DNA from 3 places in the Arthrobacter sp. CAN_A2 genome. Region 3 is predicted to be linked to each of the others. Evidence: riboswitches for the same ligand, from Rfam matches in the RefSeq annotation. Region 3 holds a riboswitch; each other region holds the start of a gene.

Region 1 (6,611 bases), on a different contig from region 3:
TCGTGGGGCGCGGATCCGAGGACCCGGAAGCCCTCACCCAGGAAGTCTTCCTCGCGGTCTTCTCCAGACTGGGGTCGGTCACCGGAGGGCTGCCGGGGTTGCGCACGTTCGCCTTCTCCGTTGCCCATGCGCGCTACGTGGACGAGGTGCGGAAGAGGACGCGGACGCCCGTCCTGGTGGGCTACGAGATCGACGGCGATACCCGGACCACCGCATCCGCGGAGGCGGTGGCGCTCGGCAATCTCGACGCCGGAGGGGCCGGCGGGTTGCTCGAGCAGCTCAGCACCGAGCAGCGCGACGTCATCCTCCTGCGCATCGTGGCGGAGCTGCCGATCGACCAGGTCGCGGAGATCCTCGGGAGGTCCGCGGGATCGGTGAAGCAGCTGCAACGGCGGGGATTGCTCAAGCTGAAGGAACTCGTTCAACCCAATGAATCGGAAGCGCTATGACTGGACGTGAGACGCCGTCGCCGGACGCCGTGCTGCATCTCCTCGACGAGGCCGGCATCCCCCCGGACGCCGCCCTGGTGCGCGCCGTGGAAACCATCGGCAGCCTCAAGGCCGGCCCCGCACCCGAGCCGACCGCCGAGCTCGCCCAGCTGATGGCCGCCGGAGGCAAGACACCCGCGGGCCGCCGCAACAAGCGACGCATCACGTTCATCGGCGGAGCCCTGGCCGTGTCGATGGGCGTCGGCATGTCCGGCGTGGCAGCCGGCACCGCCTTCACCGACAGTCTCGGCGAGGCCGTCGAGTCGATCACACGCTTCAGTATCCGGGACAGCGCGGACCGGGCGCACCCCCTTCCCGGTGCACGGGCGGAGCGGGACGAGAGCGTCGTCGCCCCGTTCGTCGACGGCACGGCCCGCTCGCTCGAGGATGCTGTTCCGGCACCGACGGCTGAGGGGGACTCGGGCCCGGCAGCCCACGCCGGTCCGTCCAGTGCGGACACCGGGTCCGTGGCGCACGCCGCGCCGCGCGGACCCGTCGATGCCGCGCAGCTCGTCCCCGTGGACACCGCGCCGGCCGCTGCCGCGGGTGCGCGGGCTGTTGCTGGTCCACCCACGGCAGTCCCTCCTGCCCGTCAGGCACCGCCCGCGGCGTCTCTTCCTGCCGCTCGCCCTGCCGCCGTGCCGCCGGCGGTTTCACCCGTCGCCCCGGCCGGATCCTCGACGGCGCCCGGACAGGAGCGTCGCGCCACGCCGGCGTCGGGAGGCCCCGTGCGTGGTACCCCTGCGCCCGGAACCCCCGTGTCCGGAACCGCAGCACCGGGCAGCCCGGCTCCCGAGGGTCCGGTCTCCAGGAACGGTAAGGCGGGCGGCTCCCAGGTCTCCGGAGACGGTAAGGCGGGAGATCCGGCCGCAGGAAACGGGAACGGTAAGGCGGGCAGCTCGGCCGCAGGAAACGGGAACGGTAAGGCGGGCAGCTCGGCCGCAGGACACGGGAACGCTAAGGCGGGCAGCTCGGCCACAGGACACGGGAACGGTAAGGCGGGCGGCTCGGGTCCCAAGGTCCGGCAGATGAAGCAGGACCGGCAGCAGGCTGCGCCCGGTCCTGAGGCTGACCCACGGGGGAAGGGCGGCTCGTCCGCCGGCGCGCGGGCGACCCCCGCGCCGGAGGGCAGGGTGTGGCTGCTCGCGCAGGCGGACCGTCCTGAGCAGGTCCCGGCCACACCCGTCCACGAGGATCCGGACCAGCTTCTGCTCGGGGAACCCGGTGGAGGCGAGGCGACATCCGTGCCCGACCTGGCCCCCGCGTCCACGCCCGGACCCCCAGCGGAGCCCGTCGAGGAACGGCCGGCGTCCACGCCCGGTTCCGGGCAAACGGAAGAGGAGCAGTCGGCCTCCGGCGGGCCCGCTCCCGAGCAACCCGTCCCAGGGAAGCCGGCGCCTGCGTCCGCCGCGGTGCAGCCAGCGCCGGATGCGCCCGCTCAAGAGCGACCCGTCCCAGGGAAGCCGGCGCCTGCGTCCGCCTCGGAGCAGCCAGCGCCGGATGCGTCCGCTCCCGAGTAGCCAGTCGCGGACCAGCCAGTCGCTGACCAGCCCGCAGGGGTGAGCGCGGGAGGGTTCGATCTCCGCTAGGAGGTGATCTGCCGCTTGGAGGAGATCACACCGGTGTTGAAACCGGCGAGATTGAGCCCGCCGTGGAAGCGTGCGTGCTCGATCTTGATGCACCGGTCCATCACCACGTCCAGGCCCGCGGCTTCGGCCTCGCGCGCGACGTCCTCGTGCCACGATCCCAGCTGCAGCCAGAGCGTCTTCGCGCCGACGTCGAGCGTCTCCTGCAGCACCGAGGGCAGGTCGTCGTGCTTGCGGAACACGTCGACGACGTCGGGCACCTCGGGCAGGTCCTTCAGCGACGCGTAGGCCGGCTGGCCGAGGATCTCCTTCGCCACCGGGTTCACGAAGTACAGGCGGTAGGGGGAGGAGGACTGCAGGTAGGTCGCGACGAAGTAGGACGCCCGCGAGGGCTTGTCCGATGCGCCGACGATCGCGATCGACCGCGCGTTCCGCAGCAGGTTCAGCCGTTCAGGCGCCGTCGGCCCCTCCCAGGTCCGTTCGGGTGTCGCGTTGCCGGTGCTGCCGCTCATGCTCCCACTCCCACTGCCCGCGTTGCCGATGCATCGTCGTCGTCCACTCCGGCCGCTTCCTGCGGCAGGTCCTCGAATGCGGCATCGGAGGCGTTGGCCGCGATGTCCAGGGCCTGGTCCAGGTCCCAGAGGATGTCCTCGAGGTCCTCCAGGCCCACGGAGATACGGACGAGGTCCTCGGGCACGCCCGCCGCGACGAGCTGCTCGGCCGAGAGCTGCTGGTGCGTCGTCGAGCCCGGGTGGATCACGAGGGTGCGGGAGTCGCCCACGTTCGCGAGGTGCGAGGCGAGCTGCAGCGACTCGATGAACTTCTGGCCCGCCTTGCGGCCGCCCTTGATGCCGAAGCTGAACACGGAGCCGGGGCCCTGCGGCAGGTAGGTCTTCGCACGCTCATGGTGGGCGTGGGTGGGGAGCCCGGCGTAATTGACGTACTCCACCCGCGGGTCGGCCTGCAGCCATTCGGCGACGGCCTGGGCGTTCTCCAGGTGCTCGTCCAGCCGCTGCGCGAGGGTCTCCACCCCCTGCAGGAGCTGGAAGGCCGACATCGGCGAGAGTGAGGGCCCGATGTCGCGGAGCTGTTCGGTCCGCAGCTTCGTCAGGAATCCGTACTCCCCGAAGTTCGCCCACCACTGGATGTTGCCGTAGGAGGGCACGGCTTCGGTCATCATGGGGAACTTGCCGTTGCCCCAGTCGAAGCGGCCGCTCTCCACGATCACGCCGCCGAGCGTGGTGCCGTGCCCGCCGATGAATTTGGTGGCCGAGTGGATGACGATGTCCGCGCCGTGCTCGATGGGGCGCACCAGGTAGGGGGTGCTGAGCGTGGAGTCGACGATGAACGGGACGCCGGCGTCGTGGGCGACCTTCGCGAGGCCTGCCAGGTCGGCGATCTCGCCGGAGGGATTCGCGATCACCTCGGCGTAGACCGCCTTGGTGTTGTCCTGGATGGCGGCCGCGTAGTCCGAGGGGTCCGTCCCGGGGACGAAGGTGGTCTCGATGCCGAACCGGCGCAGCGTGACGTCGAGCTGTGTGACCGTGCCGCCGTACAGCTGGGAGGCGGCGACGATGTGGTCCCCGGCCTGGCAGAGCGCCGCGAAGGTGAGGAACTCCGCGCTCATGCCCGACGCCGTCGCCACCGCCCCGATCCCGCCCTCCAGGGAGGCGATGCGCTCCTCGAACGCGGCCACCGTCGGGTTGCCGATCCTCGAGTAGATGTTGCCGTACTTCTGCAGGGCGAAGAGGTTGGCGGCGTCATTGGTGTCCTTGAACACGAACGACGTCGTCTGGTAGATGGGGACGGCCCGGGCCCCGTGGGTGGCGTCGGGAGTGCCGCCGGCGTGGAGTGCGCGCGTGCGGAAACCGAAGGAACGATCTGCCATCAGACACCTGCCTTGCTGGATTCGGGTACTGCGACGGTGGATCGAGGGTCGGGCTGGGTGCCGGAGGCGGCTGGGGGGATGCTCATGATTTCCTCCATCGGTCTGGCGGTAGCACCCTCTTGTCGCCGCGGGAACGCGGAGGCCAGGGTTGCTGCGGCGTCAATGAGCCAGATCTCTCGGCCGCTCGGGATGGTCGGGTCGAGTCTGACACCGAGCCGCTGCAGAACCAAACCATGTGTCCCCGTGTGAGGTCGGCCTTGCGGACGGCGTCGCGCGCGGCGGCGCGGGCACCCGTGCGACGCCTAGGCTGGAGGGGTGGAGGACTGGAGAATGGCGAGCCGTGCACAGGAGCGAAGACTGTGGCAGACGCTCTGGTACGTCGGCGCCGTGCTGACGCTCGTCCTCGCGACCAGCATCATGGTCGCGGCGGGCGCCCCGGGAGCGGCGGTCACGGACTGGTTCTATGTCCAGCAGTCGGTGCTGCTCGCGCTCAGCGCAGTGGGGACGTTCCTCGCCGTCCGTCGCTGGCGGGCACTGCGGGGTTGAGGGGGCACCCTACCTCCCGTTATTCAAATGTGACAAACCGGCAGGGTGCTGGGTAGGGTCGGCACGTGCCTCCGCCACCGTGAGGCGCTCCTGGACGGATTGCCGAGCCCTGCCGCCGACCAAGACTCGCTCGAAACACGAAGGCAGGGACGGGGGAACCACAGTTTTTTTGGGATGCGCCGGGCCACCTGCCGGCCGTCCCTGGGGTTAAGTCGCATCGCATCACCTCTCGGTGATGCCCGACCGGGTGACTCCCATCCGAACCCGACAGCTCACCCCGCAGGCATGGGAGAGGTATAGAACCATGTCACGAAACATCACTTCAGCGCGCCACCGTGCCGACATCGACGGCAATCTCGCGCTGCAGGGCCTGTCCCGCGCCGCCAAGGCTCACGCCACCGCCGTCGGCCGCCCCGTCGCTATCGTCGCCGTCACCTCGGGCCTCGCGCTCGGTACCGTGGGTGCCGCCCACGCCGGTGAGTACACCGAGCAGGGCACGACGACGGCCCCCGCGGTCGTCGCAGCTCCCGCAGCACCGGCGGCACCCGCTGCCGTCGCAGCTCCTGCCGCAGGCGCCACCGCGACGACGCACACCGTCGTCGCAGGCGACACGCTGGGCGCCGTCTCGGCACGCTACGGCGCCGACCTGACCGCGGTCCTCACGGCCAACGGACTGTCCGTCGCATCGATCATCTTCCCGGGCGACACCATCACCATCCCGACGGGCGGCGCCGCTGTGGCCCCCGCCGTCACGGTGTCGGTGCCCGTGGCCGCACCCGCGGCCTTCGTGGCTCCTGCAGCTGCTCCCGCGGCGCCGGTCCAGCAGGCCGCGGTTGTCACCCCCGCTCCGGCCGTGTCCGCGGCTCCCGAGTCGGGCGTGTACCTGGCCTCCGCCGAGATCACCCCCGTCGTAGCCTCCAGCGGCGTCGCGGGCACCCTCCTGGCCTCCGCCCAGTCCCAGCTCGCCGCCGGTGCCATCCAGGACTGCACCATCCTGGTGGAGCAGGCACTGCGCTCCGCCGGAATCGCCGCCGGCGATCTCGGCCCCTCGCAGTTCTTCCAGTTCGGCCCCACCGTGGGAAGCCCCGCCCCGGGCGACCTCGTCATCACCGCCGGCCACGTCGCGATCTACGCCGGTGGCGGCCAGGTCATCAGCAGCGGCATGAACGGGGCGAACCTCACCATGCAGCACTCCCTCTCGGACCTCCCGGGAGCATCCTTCGTCCGGGTAGCAGGCTGACACCGGAACGAACCACACGCGGGAAGCGGCAGGTGCTTGGACGGGGCCCTGCCGCTTCCTTCTTTTAACTCCTCTTCCCCGGAGAAGCGTCAGCGACGGGATAGCACGTCCTGGATCCCGGGGATGCACCCCTCGTTCTGCAGGGACGTGGTGTCCCCGAGCGGCGAGCCCGCGTAGAGCTGTGTCAGCAGGCGGCGCATGATCTTGCCGGAGCGCGTCTTGGGCACATCGGGCACCACGACGACGGCGGACGGCCGCGCGATCGGCCCGATCGCGGCGGCGACGTGGGCGCGGAGCGTCGAGGTGACATCCGTGTCCGGATCCGTGCCCGCGGCCAGCACCACGAAGGCCGCGATGGCATGGCCGGTCAGGGGATCGGGCACGGGGCAGGCACCGGCCTCGGTGACGAGGGGGTGGGCCACGAGCGCCGATTCGATCTCGATCGTGGACAGGCGGTGGCCCGAGACGTTGATGACGTCGTCCACGCGGCCCAGGATCCAGGTGTCGCCGTCGTCGTCGTGCCGCGCGCCATCACCGGCCAGGAACCAGCCCTGCGCGGCGAACGCCCGCCAGTAGGAGTCGAGGTAGCGCTGCGGGTCGCCCCAGACGGTGCGTGCCATGGCCGGGCCGTGCCGGTCCAGGACGATCAGGCCCTGCACGCCCGGGGGGACGGGACGGCCCTCCTCGTCGACGATGCGCGTGCTGACGCCGGGCAGCGCGCGGGCGGCGCACCCCGGCTTGAAGTCGGCATCAGTGGGGCTGGGGGAGAGCACGGTGGCGCCGGTCTCGGACTGCCACCAGGTGTCGACGACGGGCACCTCGTCGCGGCCGAGGTTCCGGCGGAACCAGCGCCATGCCTCGGG
Region 2 (6,611 bases), on a different contig from region 3:
AGTCCCGCCGCGTCCTCGCCGCCTGCGCCGCGGCGGGCCTGGGCCTGCGCGTGCACGGCAACCAGCTGGGCCCGGGTGCCGGCGTGGCGCTCGCCGTCGAGGTCGGCGCCGCCAGCGTCGACCACGTGAACCACCTGTCCGACGCCGACGTCGACGCGCTCGCAGGGACCTGGTCGGGATCCGGCACGGACGACGCCCAGGGGATGCCGGGCACCGTGGCCACGTGCCTGCCCGCCTGCGACCTCTCGACGCGCCAGCCGTTCCCGCCCGCGCGGCGGCTGCTCGACGCCGGCGCCCGGATCGCCCTGGCGAGCAACTGCAACCCCGGGACGTCCTACACGAGCTCCATGGCCTTCTGCGTCGCCACCGCCGTCCTGCAGATGGGGCTGACGGTCCACGAGGCGGTCCGCGCCGCCACCCACGGTGGAGCCCTGGCGCTGGGTCGCCACACGGGACGCGACGCCGACGGCCTGCGCACCGTGGGTTCCCTCGCCGTCGGGCACCGCGCGGACTTGCAGCTGCTGAACGCGCCGTCGGCCGCGCACCTGGCGTACCGGCCCGGGATGCCGCTCGTGCACGCCGTCTGGCGCGCGGGCGTGCGCGTCCGGTAGGAGGGCTAGGGGGACCCGGCATCCGCTGGCAGGATAGCGTCATGACTGCCGAGTCCTCGTCCTCCACCGCCCCGCCCGCAGCGGACGGCCCCACGGGCCCGCCGTCGAGGCGACGGATCACCGCCGAACTGCTGATCGTGTTCGGGCTCTCGCTCGGGCAGTCCGGCGTGTACGCGGCCGTGAGCCTGGCGGAGAAACTGTCGCGGGGACCCCTCGCCGGCCAGACCACCACCCTGAACCCGGTGCTGAACGACCGCGAGTACTTCGACCTCGCCTACCAGCTCCTGGACATCTTCTTCGCGCTGATGCCCGTGGCCCTGGTCCTGTTCCTGCTCAGCGGGCCCGGCGTCTCGGCCGTCCGGCGCCTGGGCTTCACCTTCGAGCAGCCGCTGCGCACGATCGGCTTCGGGGTGGGCCTGGCCGCGATCATCGCCGTCGGCACGCTCGGGGTGTACACGGGGGGCCGCGCACTCGGGATCACGACGGCGCTCGTACCGGCCGCGCTCGACGACTACTGGTGGACCATCCCGGTGCTCGTCCTCTCCGCGCTCCGGCACGCGGTGCTCGAGGAGGTCATCGTGGTGGGCTACCTGGTCATCCGCCTGCGGGAGCTCGGCTGGTCCACCCCCGCGATCATCATCACGAGTGCCCTGATCCGGGGCAGCTACCACCTCTACCAGGGGTTCGGCCCGTTCATCGGGAACGTCCTGATGGGCGTGCTGTTCGCTTGGTTCTACACGCGGACGCGGCGGGTCATGCCGCTCGTGATCGCGCACGCGCTCATCGACATCACGGGATTCGTCGGGTACGCGCTGCTCGGGCCGGCGCTGGGGATCGGTGCGTGAGCGGGCGTCCCCTGCCGATGCAGGACGGAGGGACCGGACGATCGTCCGGTCCCTCCGTCTCCGAGTCGATGGGTGTGACGGGTGACGCTAGATCTCCACGCGTCCGTTGTCGGTCTCGAACGTCACCGACATGACGCCGGGGGTCCCGTTGGGTGCGATCCACTGGACCTGCACGCCGTCGAGCGTCTTCTCGACATCCGTCCCGAGCCAGTCGGTCACCCGCTCGGACGAGCCGGCGATGGTGAGGCAGTCCAGCTTCACAGAGGCGGGGCGGGCCTTCGAGGGGTGGAGGTCCTCCGTGCCCTCGTCCCAGCGGAGCAGATAGGGGACCTGCGGGTCAGCGATGAGCCCCTTGATGCCGATCTGCTGCCAGGTGAGTTCCTGGCCGTCCGGGAACTTCCGGTTGCCGGGCACGGCGCTGCGTCCGAGGCGCTCCTCGAACGGTGCGAGATCCTCGACGGCCACGCACCAGCCCATCCAGCCTCCGCCGGCCTCGGAGCGGGCACGGACGGCCTGGCCGAACGGAGCCTTGTCCGACGCCGGGTGGTTCAGGACCTCGACGACCTCCAGGTACTGGCCGTTGACCAGGGGGAAGATCATGTTGCGGGTGCCGAAGCGGGGGTGCACACCACCCTTCACCGGCTCCATGCCGAGCCTGGCCGAGATTCGATCGGCCGTCGCGGCAAGTCCGTCAGGTTCGCAGGCATAAGATACATGGTCCAGGCGCATGCGGCTATCTTGGCACTAAGTGATCTGGGTCTCGACTAAGGCTTGCCTTACCTTCAGGCGGGCGTGTCGGGAGCCGGCCAGGAGCGTGGTGGGAGCGTGTCGGGTGCGTCCCGGGTGCGAGCCGCGGAGCCCACCGGCGGAGCACCCGCGGGCGGCTTCATGGAGGGTCACACGGTTGCCGGATCCGCCCGGATCGGCTTTCATGAATGCAGGTCATGAGTGCCAGCACACAGCCCCGGCTTGCTGGCCGGCAACCCTCCAACCGCGGTGGGGTGCCCCGGGTGAAGACCAGGTCCGGCGTCTTTCCGGCGCCGTTCAAGCGCGGGCTCCTGCGGGGTCCGGTCTCCTGGAGCGGCGTCCACCGGCCGGAGCACCGGACACGCGGAGCCCCTGACCAGAGGGAGCACCATGTCCGACGATTGGTCCTTCGAGACACGCCAGATCCACGCCGGCCAGGTGCCGGATGCCGCCACGGGGGCGCGTGCGCTGCCCATCTACCAGACGTCGTCGTTCGTCTTCCCGAGTGCGGAGAGCGCCGCGAACCGGTTCGCCCTGACGGAACTGGCGCCCATCTACACGCGGATCGGCAACCCGACCCAGGAGGTCGTGGAGACCCGCATCGCGAGCCTCGAAGGCGGTGTCGGCGCCCTGCTGCTGGCCTCCGGCCAGGCCGCGGACACCTTCGCGGTGCTGAACGTCGCGGAGGCCGGGGACCACATCGTGGCCAGCCCCAGCCTCTACGGGGGCACCTACAACCTCTTCAAGCACACGCTGAAGAAGTTCGGGATCGAGACCACGTTCGTGGAGGACCCCGACGACCTCGAGCAGTGGCGCGCGGCGGTCCGGCCGAACACCAAGCTCTTCTTCGGCGAGGTGGTCTCCAACCCGCGGCAGGACGTCCTCGACGTCGAAGGCATCAGCGCCGTCGCCCACGAGCACGGCATCCCCCTGATCGTCGACAACACGCTGTCCACGCCGTACCTCATCCGGCCCATCGAGTGGGGGGCGGACATCGTGGTGCATTCGGCCACCAAGTACCTCGGCGGGCACGGCAACGCCATCGCCGGGGTCATCGTCGACTCCGGGAACTTCGACTTCGCCCGGTACCCCGAACGGTTCCCGGGCTTCAACACGCCGGACGAGAGCTACCAGGGGCTCGTGTACGCCCGGGACCTCGGGGTGGGCAGCGCCCTCGGTGCGAATCTCGCCTTCATCCTCAAGGCCCGCGTGCAACTGCTCCGCGACCTGGGGGCTGCCGTCTCCCCGTTCAACGCCTTCCTCATCGCACAGGGGCTGGAGACCCTCAGCCTGCGCATGGAGCGCCACGTGGAGAACGCGCAGGCGGTCGCCGAGTGGCTGGAAGGGCACGACGACGTCGAGCGCGTCACCTACGCGGGGCTCTCCTCGAGTCCCTGGTACGAGCGCGGGAAGAAGTACGGGCCGCACGGCACGGGGGCGATCGTGAGCTTCGACATCGTCGGGGGGCTGGAGGCGGGGAAGCGCTTCGTCGACGGGCTCGAGCTGCACTCGCACGTCGCGAACGTGGGCGACGTCCGTTCGCTCGTCATCCACCCCGCCTCGACGACGCACAGCCAGCTCGGGGCGGAGGCGCAGCTCACCGCGGGCGTCCGCCCCGGCCTGGTGCGGCTGTCCGTCGGCCTCGAGAACATCGCCGATATCCTCGCCGATCTGGATGCGGGTTTCCGCGCCGCCAAGGGAGCCTGACCGTTCGTGACCACGTACCCTCCTGCCCCGCTGCCCTCCTGGACCGGCGACGCACCACCCCACGGGGACGGGCTGCTCCGTTTCGCGTCGATCGGGCCGCTGGTCCTCGAGACCGGGGGTGAGCTGCCCGACGTCCAGCTGGCGTTCGAGACCTGGGGCCGGCTGAACCGGGAGGGCTCCAACGCCGTCCTCGTGCAGCATGCCCTGACCGGCAGCTCGCACGTGGCGCGGGGCGCCTCGGACGAGGAGGGCTGGTGGGATTCGCTCGTGGGTCCCGGCCGCACGGTGGACACCGACCGCTACTTCGTGGTGTCCGTCAACATGCTCGGAGGCTGCTACGGCTCGACGGGGCCGGCCGGCCTCGCACCCGACGGCGAGCCGTGGGGTGCGAGGTTCCCCTTCGTCACCATCCGCGACTCCGTCCGCGCGGAGAGCCTGCTCGCCGATCGGCTCGGCATCGAGCGCTGGCACTCCGTGCTCGGCGGGTCGATGGGCGGCGCCCGGGCCCTCGAGTGGGCACTGATGTTCCCGCAGCGGGTGGAGCGGTGCGCCGTCATCGCCTGCACTGCCGCCAGCTCGGCCGAACAGATAGCGTTCGCCCAGGCACAGCTGCAGGCCATCCGGCTCGACCCCGCCTACCGCGGCGGCGACTACTACGACGGCCCGCCTCCGGAAGCGGGACTCGGCGTCGCCCGCCGGATCGCGCACATCACGTACCGCGCGGAGCAGGAACTGGAGGCACGCTTCGGCCGCGCGGAACAGGACGCCGAGCGGCCCCTCGGAGCCGTCCTGCCCGCCGATCGGGGCCGCTACCGGGTGGAGAGCTACCTCGACCGCCAGGCCGACAAGCTCGTGGACCGCTTCGACGCCAACAGCTACGTGATCCTCACGGAGGCGCTCATGAGCCACGACGCCGCACGCGACCGCGGGAGCCTGGAGGACGTCCTGCAGGCGGCGACGTCGGAGTTCTTCATCGCCGCCGTGGACACCGACCGGCTGTACTTCCCCTGGCAGTCCCGGCGGCTCGCGGCCGGCCTGCCCGGCGACGTCCCCGTCCACATGATCTCCTCGCCGATGGGCCACGACGCCTTCCTCACCCAGATCCACCAGCTCGACGACCAGCTCCGGTCAACCTTCTACGGGCGGTAGCAGGTGCCGGTAGCCGATGACCCCGGCGAGCCCCTAGGGTGGAAGTAAGCCTGCTTAGGAAGTGGTGGCGGGTACGGCCGGGGTGAACACCCCGGCCGGAACGATCTGCGATGAAGAGGAGCTGTTCATGGAACTGAGCACCATCGGCTGGAACCAGGAAGCCCGCGACAAGATCCTGCTCGACGCGGACCGCGCACTGCAGGGAGCGGTCCGGGAGGCCGCGGAGACGATGGACGGGAAGTCCCGCGACGAGGTCTACGAGTTCCTCTTCCAGAAGCTGCAGCCGCAGTTCGTCGACTTCAAGCCCGGGCCGGACCTCAGCGCCTGCGCTGACGCCGTGGCCAACGGCGAGGTCTCCCTGGACGGCTGAGCTGGTCCGCGCTACCCGGGGCTGAGCTACTCCGCGGTCCCCGGCGGCATGCCCGGGCCGAAGATGGGCCCGGGCTCGAGGCGCTTCGCGGTCACGTCGTCGCCCGAGGACTGGTGGCGGAGCCGCCGCAGGACCCAGGGGACGAGGTGCTGGCGCGCCCACACGAGGTCCTCGGCCCGCGCCGTCCGCCATTTCCGTGCGGGCAGGTCCTTGGGCTGCAGCGGCAGCAGCGTATGCCGGACGGCGAGCGTGTCGAGCACCATGGCGGCGATGGTGTGGTGCCCGAGGGGGGAGAAGTGCAGCCGGTCCGCATCCCACATCTGCGGGTTCGTGAGCTGGCGCAGGGCCCACATGTCGCCGATGACCGCTTCGTGCCGCGCGGCGATCGTACGGAGGTTCTCGTTGTAGATGGCCGTCTTCGCCCGGACGCCGCCGAGGACGGTCTCGCGGACGTCCGGGCCCGTGAGCAGGACGACGGTCGCGCCCGATGCGGCAAGGGTCCCGACCACCGGGTCGAGCTTCTCGGCGAGCAGGTCCGGGTCGCCGCCACGGCGCAGGAGGTCGTTGCCTCCGGCCGAGATGGTGACGAGGTCGGGGTGGAGGGCCAGGCCTGCTTCCACCTGCTGGTCGATGATCTGCTGCAGCAGGCGCCCGCGCACCGCCAGGTTCGCGTAGGCGAAGTCCGCCTGGCCCCGCGCCAGCTCCTCCGCGGTCCTGTCCGCCCAGCCCCGATTGCCCCCGATGCTCTCCGGGTTGGGGTCGCCGATGCCTTCGGTGAAGGAGTCTCCCAGCGCCACGTACCGGTGCCACGGATGCGGGTCGGGGTTGAGGCCGGGGTCCGCTACCGGACCGTCCGGGACGGGGTCGGCGTCGCGGGGCAACGGGGTCTCGGCGCTGGAAGGGTTCACCGGGCCATTCTGCAACGGGCACTGCCCCCGCGCCAGCGGCACCTCCTCCACGGGGGGGGTGCGGGGGACATGGAAGGATAGGAGCCATGACTGAATCCGCCCTCGGCACCGCTGCGCGCTCCACCGACTCCCCGGCCCCGGTGGTCCTGTGGTCGAAGCCTGAAGCCGAGCGCGGCGGCACGCCCCTGCTCGTCCTGTTCCACGGCTACATGGCCGACGAGCGGGACCTCATGGGCCTCGCCGACCACCTGCCCGCCGAATTCACCGTCGCGTC
Region 3 (6,611 bases):
TCGGTGCTCGACGTCGGGGTGGCCGTCGTCGGACTGGCCATCGCGGCGGGTGCGACGACGGCGGCCGTCCTGGCCGGGACCTGGAACTTCATCCTGTCCTGACCTGCGTCACCTGACCCGCGCCACGTGACCGCGGTCGGAAGTCCCCGGAGACGGCACCGGGGGCCCGCTGGAGCGGGCCCCCGGTGGACGGGTCGAACGGGCGGACGGGGTGGCTAGAGCACGTCCGAGAGGAACGCCCTCAGGCGGGGTGTCTGCGCGTCGTCGAAGATCGCGGCCGGGGGGCCGGATTCCACCACGACACCGCCGTCCATGAACGTCACGGTGTCCGAGACATTGCGTGAGAAGCCCATCTCATGGGTGACCACGACCATGGTCATGCCCGCCGTCGCGAGGTCCGCCATGAGCGCCAGGACGCCCTTGACGAGCTCGGGGTCCAGTGCCGAGGTGGCCTCGTCGAAGAACATCACCTCGGGGTCCATGGCCAGCGCGCGGGCGATCGCGACGCGCTGCTGCTGGCCGCCCGAGAGGTTGCCGGGACGGACGTCGGCCTTGTGCTTCAGTCCCACCAGGTCCAGCTGGGCGAGGGCCTTGCTCCGCGCCTCGTCCGACGACATTTTCCGCAGCTTGCGCAGGGCCAGCGAGACGTTCTCCAGCACGCTCTTGTGCGGGAACAGGTTGAACTGCTGGAACACCATGCCGATGCGGCGGCGCAGCTCGTCCGGGTTGTCCTTCAGGACGGACCGGCCGTCGAGCAGGATGTCCCCCTGGTCCGGTTCGATCAGCCGGTTCAGGACGCGCAGGAGCGTGGACTTCCCGGACCCGGAGGGGCCGATGACCGACGCCGTCGTGCCCCGTTCCACGTGCAGGTCGATGCCGCGCAGCACGTGGTTGGAGCCGAAGGACAGGTGCAGGTTCTTCCCCGTCAGGGTTCCTGATGCTTGTGTGTTCATGCCTTCGCTCCTTCGCCGATCGGTGCGGCCAGTTCGTCCGGTTCCGGCTTCGCCGTCTTCCCGACCCGCAGGCGCTGGTCGATGAAGTTGACCAGGTGCGTGAGCGGGATGGTCAGGCACAGGTAGAGCACACCGGCGGCGATGAGCGGCGACAGGTTGCCGGTGTTGCTCGCGGCGTCGTTACCCACCCGGAAGAGCTCGCGCTCACTGGCCACGAGGCCGATGAAGTAGATGAGCGAGGACTCCTTGATGAGCGAGATGAACTGGTTCACCAGGGCGGGCAGCACGCGCCGCACGCCCTGGGGGACCACGACGAGCTGCATCGACGCGCCGTAGCTGAAGCCCAGGGCGCGCGACGCCTCCAGCTGTCCCTTCTCCACGCTCTGGATCCCGGAGCGGAAGATCTCACCGATGTAGGCCGAGGCGATCAGCGAGAGGGCGAGGATGCCCAGCGGGTACGGACTGGTGCTGCCCGTGATCTGCCGGAGGATCGGGCCGAGCCCGAGGCCGATGAGCAGGATGATCACGACGGCGGGGAGGCCGCGGAAGATGTCCGTGTAGATACGGGCGATCCACCGCAGCACACGGTTGCGTGAGATCCCCATGATGGCGAGGATCATCCCGACGATCGTGCCGATGATCCCCGACGCCAGGGCGAGCAGGAGCGTGTTGGGCAGTCCGACGGTCAGCAGGTCCGGCAGGACGGCCGCCATCGCCTCCCAATCGAAGAAGGTCTTCCCGAGCTGTTCGAGGGCATCCATGCAGGGACCGCTACTTTACTTCCACGGCTTTGCTGCCGGGCTTCCAGTCGGTGGGCGTCTCGCGCTCCGGGTACCACTCCTGGGTGAGCTCGGTCCAGGTGCCGTCGGCGACCACGGCGTCGAGGCCCGCGTTGAGGGCGTCGATGAGCGGCTGGTTGTCGCTGTTCACGGCGTACGCGGTGAAGTTCTCGGTGTTGATGATGGTCTCGGCGATCGTGGTGTCGTCGCCGTCCTTCACCTGGCCGGTGGCCTGCTGGGAGGGGGCCACCCAGGCGTCGACCTGCCCGTTCTTCACGTTCGCGTAGACGGTGTTGTAGTCCGGGAAGCGCACCGGCTCGAGGCCGAGGGTGTTGGAGACGTAGTCGTCCTGGACGGTGCCCTGGACCACGCCGATGCGGGTGCTCTCGGAGAGGGAGTCGAAGCCCGTGACGGAGGAGCCGTTCTTCGTGACGACGGCCATGTAGCCGAAGTCGTAGCCGTTGCTGAAGCCGACGTTCTCGCGGCGCTCGGCGGTGGTGGAGATCGAGGAGGATCCGACGTCGAACTGCTTGTTCTGCACCTGGGCGAGGAGTGCGGAGAAGTCCGTGGACGCGAACTCCACCTCGAGGCCCAGCTTGTCGCCGACGGCGCGCAGCAGTTCGTTGTCGTAGCCGGTGAAGACGCCATCCTCGAGGAAGATGTTCGGCGGGGCGTCCGAGAGCGTGCCGACGCGCAGGGTGCCGTCGGTGATGAGGCCGAGCTCCGACGTGTCGATCTCGTCGACCGGCGTGGTGCTCTCGGTCGTGTACTGGTCGAGCGACTGCTGGTCGCTGCCGGCCAGGGCGTCGGTGGTCTCGGTGGGTTCGCTGCTGCCGCTGCCGCAGGAGACGGTGAGGGCGAGGAAGGGGACGGCGAGTGCCGCGAGGACCTTGCGGGAGATGTTCATGGTGTCCTTCGAAGTGCCGGCCCGGATGGGGGCGCGGGAAACGGGGGTGGTGCTGGGACGCCGGGTCACGGCGAGGAAGAAGACAGGCTGCTGGGTGACACGCTCACTGTTCTGGGCTGTGCGCAGGTGCGGTTGCTGTCACCGGGGTTGGATCGGGACAGGCCGCACGACGCCGTACTTGCCAACCGGGGGACTTGTCCCGGCGGCCGAATCTTCACCTGGAGCACCCCACTACGGGAGAGGGTTGCTGTCCAGCCGGCCAGGGCCGAGGGCTGGAACTCTTGATTGCAGGCAAAACGCTAGGGCAGCAGGAAGCGCCGGGTCAAAACGGGAAGGGCCGGAATGCGACGCTTGACGTAGCAGAAGGGTCCCAGGGGGCCTATTTGTGGCGGAGATTACACGAAGCGGTCCACCAGGTCGGTGAGTTCCGCGGTCAGCGCGCTCGAGGTGCGGAGCTCCTGGCCGTCCAGGGAGAGCACCGGCGCGAGGAGCCGGATGCTCGAGATCAGCCACACGGCGTCGGCCTCGAGCAGGTGGTGCGGTTCCAGCGGTCCGTAGCCGAGCTCCCACCCCTGCTCCTTCGCAGCGGCGAACAGCGCGCTCTGCGAGGTGCCCGCGAGGATCCCGCTCTCGAGCTGGGGTGTGAGGAGGGTCTTCCGGCCGTCGCGGTCGTAGGCGAGGAGCACGGTCGACGTCGGCCCTTCCAGCACCTTGCCGTCGGAGGAGGTGAAGATGACGTCGTCGGCCCCGTGCGCCTTCGCGTACCGGACGGCGGCCATGTTGACGGCGTAGGAGAGGGTCTTGGCGCCCATGAGCAGCCAGGGTGCACGCTGGGCGACCGTGCTGTCGTACCCGCGCTCCAGGAAGAGGACGTTCAGGCCCGTCTCGCGCTGCCGCAGCGTGGCTTCCGGTACGCGGGCCACCTGGACCCAGGCGGTGGCGCGCCCGGCGCCCTCCACCCCGCGTGTGGCGATCAGCTTGACGACGGCGTCCTGCCGGCCCGGTTCCGCGGCCGCGAACTCGCGCAGGCCCGTGCGGATCGCGCGGCTCCACGCCTCGGCGTCCGGCACGGTGAGGTCCAGGGCCGCGGCCGACGACGCGAGGCGCGCCAGGTGGGCCTGCTCCTTGCGGGGAGCTCCGTCGACGGCGAGCAGGGACTCGAAGAGGCCGTCGCCGCGGGTGGCGCCGAGGTCGGTGGCCATCAGCTGGGGCTGGGACGCGTCGACGACCCTGCCGTCGTCGTGGGCCGGGTCGAGGAACACGAGAACAGTCATGGGCCACAGCGTATCCGCTCGGCACCGGCGGAGGGCCTGAAGGAAAGGGAGGCCGGGCCGCATGCGTGCGGCCCGGCCTCCGGGGCGGGATCAGTTACTCCTGATCGCTGTCCTGTGCATAATCCTCGGCCTTGTCGGCCATGTCACCAGTGTCCGCCATAGAGTCGGCTTTCAGTCGAACCGGTCCGCGGCCCGCCGTGGGCTGCCGCGGTCTGACCCGTTCATCGTCCACCTGCGGGAGGTGCCGCGGTACCGGCAGGATCCGGTTGACATCCGCTCCTGAGGAGGGGTGACGGGCGGGCTCCGTGGCGGGCGCCGTGCGGGGCACGTCGGGGACATCGGCCGGGAACTCGGACCCCAGGGCCGACAGCACCCCGCGTGTCTTCGTCCGGACCTCGGCCCACTCCTCGGCGGGGTCCGAGTCGGCGGTGATCGCCCCGCCGACGCCCAGGGCGAGGTGCGTGGTATCGCCGTCGTCCGCCAGCACGAGGGTGCGGATGACGACGGCGAGATCCGTGGCGCCGGTCAGGCTGAAGTACCCGGCGGCGCCCGAGTAGGGGCCGCGCGGACCCTCCTCGAGGCGGTCGAGGATGGCCATGGTGCTGATCTTCGGCGCGCCCGTCATCGAGCCGGCAGGGAACGCGGACCCGATCACCCCGGCGCGCGCGCTGCCCGGCCGCAGCCGGGCGTCGATGGTGCTCACCATCTGGTGGACGGTGGCGTAGGACTCGATGGCGCACAGCCGGCTGACGGTGACCGAGCCCGGGACCGCGTGGTGCGAGAGGTCGTTGCGGAGCAGGTCCACGATCATGATGTTCTCCGCGCGGTCCTTCGCGGAGTTCCGGAGGTCCTCGAGCAGGGCGGCGTCCTCCGCCGGGTCCGCCGAACGGCCGCGCGTGCCCTTGATGGGCTCCGCCCGCATGAGGCCGTCCTGCGTGAGCTGGAGGAAGCGCTCGGGGGAGGTGCTGGCGACGGCGAAGCCGGGAAAGCGGAGGTAGTGCGCGAAGGGTGCCGGACTCGCGGCGCGGAGGCGGAGATACGTCGCCAGCGGATCGAGGCGCTCCACGCGGGCCGACAGCGATGTCGTCAGGCAGACCTCGTAGGTGTTGCCGTCGGCGATCTCGGCCTGCGCGCGGCGGGTCTTCGCGAGGTACTCCTCGCGGGAATCCCGGGCAACGAAGCGGGGCGCCGGGGGCGGGGGCGACGGCGCGGCGAGGGGCGCGGCCCCGACGGCGCGGCGGGCCCTCCCCAGCCAGTCCTCACGGCCGGGGTCGCGGCGCCCGTCCGCGAGCGTGAGCAGGAAGACGGCCTCCTGGGCATGGTCCACGACGACGGCGCGGCCCGCGAAGACCAGCGCGGCGTCCGGGAGGGCGTCGGCCGGGGTCGGCACGGAGGCGCCGCCCGTCTCCCGCTTGAGCTCGTAGCCGAGGTACCCCAGCCAACCCAGTCCGAACCCGCAGGCGAACCCGTCCGGGGTGCGGACCGCGCGGCGCCCCCAGACGTCGTCGAGCCAGCGGAAGAAGGGCTCGCGGATGCGCGTGGTGACCGCGCCGGCGGTGATCTCCGTGGTGCCGTCCCGGTGCAGGGCCTGCTGCCCGAAGTCGCCTGACGCGTCCGCCAGGATGCTGAAGCGGCTGCGCCCGTCCGGCAGGGGCGTCGTGGTCCCGGCGTCGGAACTGTCCAGCCAGACCGCCGCGGGGGCCGCGCCGTACAGGGTCGAGAACAGCGCCGCGGTGTCCGGCGCCGCCTCGATGCGCTCGCAGTCCAGCCGGAGTCCGCGCCGTCCCGCACGCTCCGGCGCGAGCAGGATCGCGCACGCAGGCAGCCCCGTGAGCGCCAGGCGGACGGCCTGCGGCGAGGGGACCCCGCGGTGGCCCTGCACGACGACGTCGGCGGCCGCGGCGGGATCGTCGCCCGCCAGCCAGGCGTCCTCCTGGTCCGCCCAGCGATGCCAGAAGGGCGCATAGGCCTCGCCGTCGCGCTCGATCGCGGTCCGGTGCCGGATCCCGGCATCCGCCTCGATCCAGATCACCGCGTCGAGGTGGGGCCGTGCGGCGGCGGCCGCCGCGCCCACCCCTTCCAGGAGCACGATCTCGGCCGCCGCCGTGGTCCGCTCGGCGCCGTCCTGCCCGCGGTCCCAGTCCCAGGCGTTCCAGTGCGCCGGCCGCCCGGCGTGCAGGGGGCGGAGGACGCGCTCCACGTAGCGGCCGATGCCGTCGTCGAGCCCGTCCCAGCCCGGGTAGATGTCCTCGAGGTGGAAGAGGCTGACGCTGTGGTGCTCCCGGAGGAGGGCGGCGAGTTCGACGGCGAGGGTGGTCTTCCCCGCCCCGGATCGCCCGTCGACGGCGATGAGCAGGGGTGCGTCGGCCGGCACGGATCAGGCCACGGCGAGCAGGGCGCCGACGCCCACGAAGAGCGAGCCGAAGGTCCGGTTGAAGATGACCTGGCCGCGGTCGTCCTGCGTGAACCGCCGGAACGAGCGGGCGGCGCCGGCGTAGAAGAACCACATGACGAGCACGTCGATGACGACGACGGTCACGGCCAGGACCGCGTACTGGCCCAGCAGCGGGCGGTCCGGGCGGATGAACTGCGGGATCAGGGCGAGGAAGAAGACGATGGCCTTCGGATTGAGCAGGTTCACCCAGAGGCCGCGGCGGACCATCGAGAGCGCGCCCTCGTTGACCTGCCGGTCACGGAC

What was found. Region 3 has a riboswitch for S-adenosylmethionine ahead of IWX63_RS04680 (ABC transporter substrate-binding protein). Riboswitches for the same ligand answer to the same signal wherever they lie in the genome.
Region 1: linked by a shared signal. The riboswitch ahead of IWX63_RS07750 (O-acetylhomoserine aminocarboxypropyltransferase/cysteine synthase family protein) and the one ahead of IWX63_RS04680 (ABC transporter substrate-binding protein) in region 3 are both predicted to bind S-adenosylmethionine.
Region 2: linked by a shared signal. The riboswitch ahead of IWX63_RS03020 (bifunctional o-acetylhomoserine/o-acetylserine sulfhydrylase) and the one ahead of IWX63_RS04680 (ABC transporter substrate-binding protein) in region 3 are both predicted to bind S-adenosylmethionine.

What each region holds. Positions count from the first base shown of each region.
Region 1 covers NZ_JADOUS010000005.1:91,644-98,254, reverse strand. The annotation lists gene IWX63_RS07765 (RNA polymerase sigma factor) at 1-449, shown strand, start outside; gene IWX63_RS07760 (hypothetical protein) at 446-2,008, shown strand; gene IWX63_RS07755 (CoA-binding protein) at 2,074-2,586, opposite strand; gene IWX63_RS07750 (O-acetylhomoserine aminocarboxypropyltransferase/cysteine synthase family protein) at 2,583-3,962, opposite strand; SAM riboswitch class I at 4,054-4,158, opposite strand; gene IWX63_RS07745 (hypothetical protein) at 4,293-4,508, shown strand; cyclic di-AMP (ydaO/yuaA leader) riboswitch at 4,626-4,809, shown strand; gene IWX63_RS07740 (LysM peptidoglycan-binding domain-containing protein) at 4,813-5,748, shown strand; gene acs (acetate--CoA ligase) at 5,838-6,611, opposite strand, start outside.
Region 2 covers NZ_JADOUS010000002.1:161,726-168,336, reverse strand. The annotation lists gene hutI (imidazolonepropionase) at 1-611, shown strand, start outside; gene IWX63_RS03030 (CPBP family intramembrane glutamic endopeptidase) at 653-1,456, shown strand; gene IWX63_RS03025 (VOC family protein) at 1,544-2,185, opposite strand; SAM riboswitch class IV at 2,397-2,513, shown strand; gene IWX63_RS03020 (bifunctional o-acetylhomoserine/o-acetylserine sulfhydrylase) at 2,594-3,910, shown strand; gene metX (homoserine O-acetyltransferase MetX) at 3,917-5,059, shown strand; gene IWX63_RS03010 (hypothetical protein) at 5,187-5,429, shown strand; gene IWX63_RS03005 (SGNH/GDSL hydrolase family protein) at 5,456-6,310, opposite strand; gene IWX63_RS03000 (alpha/beta hydrolase) at 6,424-6,611, shown strand, end outside.
Region 3 covers NZ_JADOUS010000003.1:51,828-58,438, forward strand. The annotation lists gene IWX63_RS04665 (energy-coupling factor transporter transmembrane component T family protein) at 1-102, shown strand, start outside; gene IWX63_RS04670 (amino acid ABC transporter ATP-binding protein) at 216-953, opposite strand; gene IWX63_RS04675 (amino acid ABC transporter permease) at 950-1,714, opposite strand; gene IWX63_RS04680 (ABC transporter substrate-binding protein) at 1,725-2,639, opposite strand; SAM riboswitch class IV at 2,809-2,926, opposite strand; gene IWX63_RS04685 (aminodeoxychorismate lyase) at 3,035-3,913, opposite strand; gene pabB (aminodeoxychorismate synthase component I) at 4,008-6,287, opposite strand; gene IWX63_RS04695 (LysE family transporter) at 6,291-6,611, opposite strand, start outside.